DNA from 3 places in the Nodularia sp. LEGE 04288 genome. Region 1 is predicted to be linked to each of the others. Evidence: predicted binding sites of a transcription regulator. Region 1 holds the regulator's gene; each other region holds the start of a gene.
What was found. Region 1 encodes NtcA, which controls nitrogen genes in cyanobacteria. Its sites were predicted from a motif close to TNTGTANNNNNNNNTACANA; they were not measured.

Region 1 (2,277 bases):
ATTTATCTCGGATAGCTTCAAAGGTAGATTCAATCTGTGCGTCGTCTTGGACATTACAGGGAACAAATAAGCTGGGGTTAAGAGGCTCTACCAATTCCGCTACTTTTTTTTCCATTTTGCCGCGCTCATCTGGTAGGTAGGTAATACCCAAGTTAGCTCCGGCTTTGTGCAGTTGTTGAGCAATCCCCCAGGCAATGGAGCGGTTGTTGGCAATCCCTGTAACTAAGGCGTTTTTTCCAGTCAGATTCAGCATAGAAATTGTGAATAAGATCAATCATTAGGAGCATACTAGAATCTGAGGCGAGTTTGTCTTGGTTCTGCACATAATTTGCGAAAATGATCATCAGGGAGACTATTTTCTGAAAAGTTTCTCCAGACAATCCTGAAGATATTCTCAAGATATCGTGAATTTTTTGCGAAAAAACCTGATGACCACAACTGTGCCAGTACTTATAACAACTACTCGCTAAAAACATGAGAAATTATGTATCATTATGAACAAATAACTATGAAGTTATGCGTTTGAGTATAGGAATGCACAGAAAGGTTGACGGTGCTTTATTGATTTTTCAGGTGTATTCTTAGGTAATCAGTTTTTGTTTTTCCGGCATTGGGTAGGGGAAGGGAGATGATTGTGACACAAGATAAAGCCCTAGCAAATGTATTTCGTCAGATGGCGACCGGAGCATTTCCTCCAGTTGTAGAAACGTTTGAACGCAATAAAACAATATTTTTTCCCGGCGATCCTGCTGAACGAGTTTATTTTCTTTTGAAGGGTGCTGTGAAACTTTCCAGGGTGTACGAGGCAGGAGAGGAAATAACGGTAGCACTGCTGCGGGAAAATAGTGTTTTTGGTGTGTTGTCATTACTGACAGGAAATAAGTCAGATAGATTCTATCATGCGGTGGCATTTACGTCTGTAGAGTTACTGTCTGCGCCAATTGAACAGGTGGAGCAAGCGTTTAAGGAAAATCCCGAATTATCGATGTTGATGCTGCGAGGCCTATCTTCGCGGATTTTACAAACAGAGATGATGATTGAAACCTTGGCTCACCGTGATATGGGTTCGAGATTGGTGAGTTTTTTGTTAATTCTTTGTCGTGATTTTGGGGTTCCTTGTGCAGATGGGATTACGATTGATCTGAAGCTATCTCATCAGGCGATCGCAGAAGCAATTGGTTCTACTAGGGTAACGGTGACCAGGTTATTGGGAGATTTGCGTGAGAAAGAGATGATTTCTATCCATAAAAAGAAGATTACTGTGCATAAACCTGTTACCTTAAGTAGGCAGTTCACTTAAAAGCAATTGGGGAGGTGGAGTGGCGCGTGTTGTGTTTTTGCAGATGACCACCATAGCTGGAGGTAAATCTAAAATCTTGAGTAGTTTCAGCTATTGCCAATATTCCACTCTCCACAAGATAATCAATGAAAGTAGTAGGCTGTATCTGGAAGCATTATGCCTCCGGCACACTACGTGAACGGTAGCTGAAGATGACCACCGGGTACATCCTGATCGTAGCAATTTTAATTTTGGGGGGCGTAATTGCCACCGTGGGCGATCGCATTGGCACACGAGTTGGCAAAGCACGCCTCTCACTGTTTAACCTCCGCCCCAAAAAAACCGCTGTATTGGTAACTATCTTTACTGGCGGATTAATTTCAGCATCAACATTAGGCATCTTATTTGCTGCTGATGAAGGATTGCGCCAAGGGGTGTTTGAGCTAGAAGATATTCAAAGAGACCTCAGAGAGCAGCGGGAACAACTCAAAATTGCGGAAACTGCCAAAAGTCAGGTTGAGTCTGAGTTAAGCACAGCAAGAAGTGAAAAAACTCAAGCACAGCAAGACTTACAGGTAATTAATAAATCCTTGCAAGCCGCCAATGCTAAACAACTGGCAACACAAACTCAACTTCAACGTACTCAAGGACAGCTAGGTGAAGTCGTCAGTCAGTATCAACAAGCCTTAACTGAACTGCAAAGCGTTTATGATCAAAGAGAGACATTGCAGGGGGCTATTGAAGAACTGAGGGCAGAAAGGGAACGATTGTATGCGGAAGCTAAAACAGCTATTGACGAAGCGAAAACAGCTATTAACCAGCGCGATCGCAAAATTGCCCAACTTGATGGATTGATTAAACAACGCAATCAAGAAATTGCTTCGCGAGAACAAGTAATTGCCACCAGGGAATCTCGCCTCAAAGAATTGGAAAAACAACAGAATTATTTAGAACAAGAAGTCGCAAGGCTGGAAAAATATTATCAATCATACCGTGAC
Region 2 (2,277 bases), on a different contig from region 1:
TTGTCCAAGGAATTTTAGGGTTGGCGCGTCTAGCTGTCAGCTTTTTTCTCAAAGATGAATTGCTACTGAGTCCGGCTCAAGTGTCAGCATTATTCGGAATAGTCGCCTTACCTTGGATTATCAAGCCGGTGTTTGGCTTTATTTCCGATGGCTTACCTATATTTGGCTACCGTCGCCGACCATATTTGATCCTCTCTGGGATATTAGGAGCAATTTCTTGGATAAGTTTAGCCACCATAGTTCATAGTAGCTGGGCAGCGACATTAGCGATCGCCCTTGGTTCACTCTCGGTCGCAGTCAGTGATGTCATAGTTGACTCATTAGTTGTGGAAAGAGCCAGAGTAGAATCTCAAGCATCTGCTGGTTCACTACAATCTCTGTGCTGGGGTGCTTCCGCATTTGGGGGTTTACTCACCGCTTACTTTAGCGGAATGCTGCTAGAACATTTCACCACCCGCACAGTATTTTGGATTACCGCCTCATTTCCCCTCATCGTTTCCGCAGTAGCTTGGTTAATCGCCGAAACCCCAATTAGAAAAAATACCCAAGAAAATCACAGCAATAATCCTCTCAGCACCAAACATCAACTCAAACAACTCCGCCAAGCAGTCACCCAAAAAGCCATTTGGTTACCCACAGCCTTTGTATTTGTCTGGTTAGCCACCCCCACAGCAGATTCTGCCTTTTTCTTCTTCAGCACCAACGAACTACATTTTCAACCAGAATTTTTAGGACGGGTAAGACTAGTAACAAGTGGTGCTTCCTTAATTGGTATTTGGATTTTTCAACGCTTCCTCAAAGGTGTGTCATTCCGCACCATTTTTGCTTGGAGTACAGTGCTTTCCTCAGTCTTGGGAATGACAATGCTGCTGCTGGTGACTCACACCAACCGAACATTAGGTATAGACGACCACTGGTTTAGTTTAGGAGATAGCCTCATCCTCACTGTTATGGGACAAATCGCCTATATGCCAGTATTAGTATTAGCAGCGAGATTATGTCCCCCAGGAGTAGAAGCCACATTATTTGCTGTACTCATGTCCGTTTCCAACTTAGCAGGAATGGTTTCTTATGAATTTGGAGCCATCATCATGCATTGGCTGGGTATCACCGAAACTAACTTTGAATTACTGTGGCTATTAGTAATTATCACAAACCTCAGCACACTATTACCACTACCCTTCATTCGTTGGTTACCTGCTAACGACCCACAAAGCGATTTACTGACATTACAACCAGCTATGGTCACCAATGGAGAAGAAGCATTTTTACCTAATTTGATACCCATTGAATCAGAAACACCCCAATAATTTAATCCAGATAGTTTTTGCGTTACCACTCTTTACTAAAAAAAATGTAACAAAAACTACAAATTCATTAATTATTTTCCTAGTCTAGGATAAAATAGACGGATATATATCCGGTACGCGAAGATACCGCGACTAGGAGAAGATTTTATGGTATTGACATCTCCGTTGCCCTGGGAAGCTGCTACTCCAGCACATATTTGCCCGTTTGATCAAGCTTGTAGTTACTTAGACGCAGCAGGTAAAGAATTAAAGCTAGATCAAGGAGTATTGGCAATACTCAGCAATCCGCGCAAAGTAGTGACAGTTTCCGTACCCGTAAAGCTAGATAATGGAGAAATCCAGGTTCTTGCGGGACATCGGGTGCAGCACTCTGATATTTTAGGCCCCTATAAGGGAGGAATTCGTTACCATCCGGCTGTGACCTTGCGAGAAGTTTCCGCCTTAGCCATGCTGATGACTTGGAAATGTGCGTTATTAGGCATACCTTATGGCGGTGCGAAGGGAGGTATAGCCATCAACCCTAAAAGTTACAGTGTCGGCGAACTAGAAAGAATCAGTCGTCGTTATATCAGCGAATTAATTAAAGACATTGGCCCTTCTGTAGACATTCCCGCACCAGATATGGGTACTTCCGCCCGTGAGATGGCTTGGATGATGGATACTTATTCTGTAAACGTTGGTCATGCTGTCCCCGGAGTGGTTACAGGTAAGCCCCTTTCCATTGGTGGTTCCTTGGGAAGGGAAATGGCCACTGGCAGAGGTGTCATGATTATTGTCCGTGAAGCATTAGCCGAACAAGGTAAATCCCTTTCAGAAGTGCGAGTAGTGATTCAGGGTTTCGGTAATGTCGGAGGTGCAGCAGCTGAATTATTACACGAAGCGGGAGCGACGATTTTAGCTGTCTCCACAGGTTCAGGGGGTATTTATTCCCCAGATGGTCTTGATATTCCGGCATTAAAAGCCTACG
Region 3 (2,277 bases), on a different contig from region 1:
TGTAACAAAGCCACAGTGGCGGTAACTTGAGGAGCCGCAAAACTTGTACCTGTGACCTTATTCAACTTACCATCTGGATTCAGCATGGGAATATTACTTCCTGGTGCTACCAAAGCGATAGAAGGACGACCATCAATATTAAACTCCTTACCAGCTAACCGAGCCGTAGCTCCTTTCTTCGTAGCCGCTAGATTAGAAACGTCAACTTTATTAAAAATATCTCCTCGGCGGGATGAAAAAGCAACGTTGAGTCCGTTAAAATTATCTGTAGGAATGGGAATCCCTCCTTTGCCTTGGTTACCCGCGATCGCATACAAAACATCATGAACGCGACTAGACCAGTCCAGACATAAAGTTAGTAAAGCATTACCATCTAAAACTGGATTCGGACGCGGATCACGACTTAGCGGCTCACCAAAGCTAAAGTTAATCGCGCGGACATCACGACCATTTTGTAAGGCTATGTGTTGTGCCGTTAAGCACTCTTCTGGCTGACCCATGTTTCTGGTAGAACCCACCGCAGACGAATACAATCGCGCCTTTGGGGCTACTCCTGGGAGAGCTTTATCTTGACTAACCATCACACCAGCAACATTGTAGGCGTGGGAGTCAACACCAGTATTGGATTTAGCTGGTCCATCGCGTAAAAACACTGCTGCTAATGATATAGCCGGATTTTGAGATACAGCCTTATCCCAGCCAAACATTCCCGGACGACCAATTTCCACCTGACCAATGGCAATCTTGCGACCAAGTAAATTATAAGGAGGTTGGTGTAATCTGAGAGCGTCAATGCCATTAGTGCCTAGAAAAGTTTGCAGCGCTGAAGCAAGTACAGGCGCAGTTAAACAAGAAGCACTCAATCCCCAAACTATCCAGCTGAGTTTTTTGCCCATTGTTTAGTAATTAGTTATTAGTTGTTATTAATTATTGTTTATCAAGATAATTTTTTTTGCTTCCCTGTTGAGGATTAATTATTTGGCAGTCGGAACAGGGTGGGATCAAAATTATTAGAATTGGCTCAATATTTTGTTACAATGCCTACAGACGAGAACGCTTTAAAACCCACTAACCATGACCCAAAAACCATCTCAAAAGCCCATTGTGATCTCTCCATCTATCTTATCAGCGGATTTTAGTCGTCTGGGCGACGAAATTCGGGCTGTAGATGCCGCCGGAGCTGATTGGATTCATGTTGATGTCATGGACGGTCGTTTCGTACCTAACATTACAATAGGTCCTCTGGTTGTGGAGGCGATTCGCCCAGTGACAACCAAGCCACTGGATGTCCACTTGATGATTGTGGAACCAGAGAAGTATGTAGAAGATTTTGCCAAGGCGGGTGCGGATATTATCTCTGTACATTGCGAGCATAATGCTTCGCCGCACCTGCACCGGACATTGGGACAAATCAAAGAATTAGGCAAGCAGGCTGGCGTTGTCCTTAACCCTGGTACGCCTTTAGTCCTAATTGAACACGTTTTAGAATTGTGCGATTTAATCCTAATTATGAGCGTTAACCCCGGTTTTGGCGGTCAAAGCTTTATCCCCGGTGTATTGCCCAAAATCCGTCAATTGCGCCAAATGTGTGATGAGCGTGGTTTAGACCCCTGGATTGAAGTGGATGGGGGACTCAAGGCTAATAATACTTGGCAGGTTTTGGAAGCTGGCGCTAATGCCATTGTTGCTGGTTCGGCTGTATTTAAGGCTCCTGATTACGCTGAAGCTGTGTCATCTATTCGTAACAGTAAGCGTCCTGCACAAGAATTTGCCAAGGTTTAAATCGGTTTTGGATAAACAAAAAGGTAGGCTGGACATTGGCTAGCCTACTTTTTTTAAGAATTATTTACTTGCGATTAAAACTGAGTCTGTTGTGCCTGTTTACGCTTCAGCAATGAACCAGCACCGAAAGCACCAACCGCTAACAGACCGAAGATGGAATTTCCTTCAGGAATAGATGTAGGTGGAACTGGGTCTACAGGTGGAACTGGGTCTACAGGTGGAACTGGGTCTACAGGTGGAACTGGCTCTGGAAGTTGAACTGGGTTGTCAGCAGTGCCGCTATCAGTATCAGCTAGGTATCTTAATTCACCTAAAAACCCTGTAGACCAATCTAATTTTAAAGCGCCAAATAAGTCTCCTGTGGAAATGTCAATGGGAAGAGAGTAGTTGAATGAAGTGGGGGCTGTTCCCGATTGGACACTAAAAGATCGACCTCCAGCTGAACCTGGTGTACTCGGAGAAGTACCAATATCAAAAACGGCATTACCAGGAATA

Region 2: the regulator NtcA is predicted to act here: its motif matches at 1,354-1,373, upstream of AACX33_RS18880 (Glu/Leu/Phe/Val family dehydrogenase).
Region 3: the regulator NtcA is predicted to act here: its motif matches at 1,029-1,048, upstream of rpe (ribulose-phosphate 3-epimerase).

What each region holds. Positions count from the first base shown of each region.
Region 1 covers NZ_CAWQOY010000031.1:636-2,912, forward strand. The annotation lists gene fabI (enoyl-ACP reductase FabI) at 1-253, opposite strand, end outside; gene ntcA (global nitrogen regulator NtcA) at 629-1,300, shown strand; gene AACX33_RS02640 (DUF3084 domain-containing protein) at 1,492-2,277, shown strand, end outside.
Region 2 covers NZ_CAWQOY010000136.1:14,739-17,015, forward strand. The annotation lists gene AACX33_RS18875 (folate/biopterin family MFS transporter) at 1-1,310, shown strand, start outside; gene AACX33_RS18880 (Glu/Leu/Phe/Val family dehydrogenase) at 1,458-2,277, shown strand, end outside.
Region 3 covers NZ_CAWQOY010000104.1:28,443-30,719, forward strand. The annotation lists gene AACX33_RS10905 (S8 family serine peptidase) at 1-896, opposite strand, end outside; gene rpe (ribulose-phosphate 3-epimerase) at 1,075-1,782, shown strand; gene AACX33_RS10915 (PEP-CTERM sorting domain-containing protein) at 1,857-2,277, opposite strand, start outside.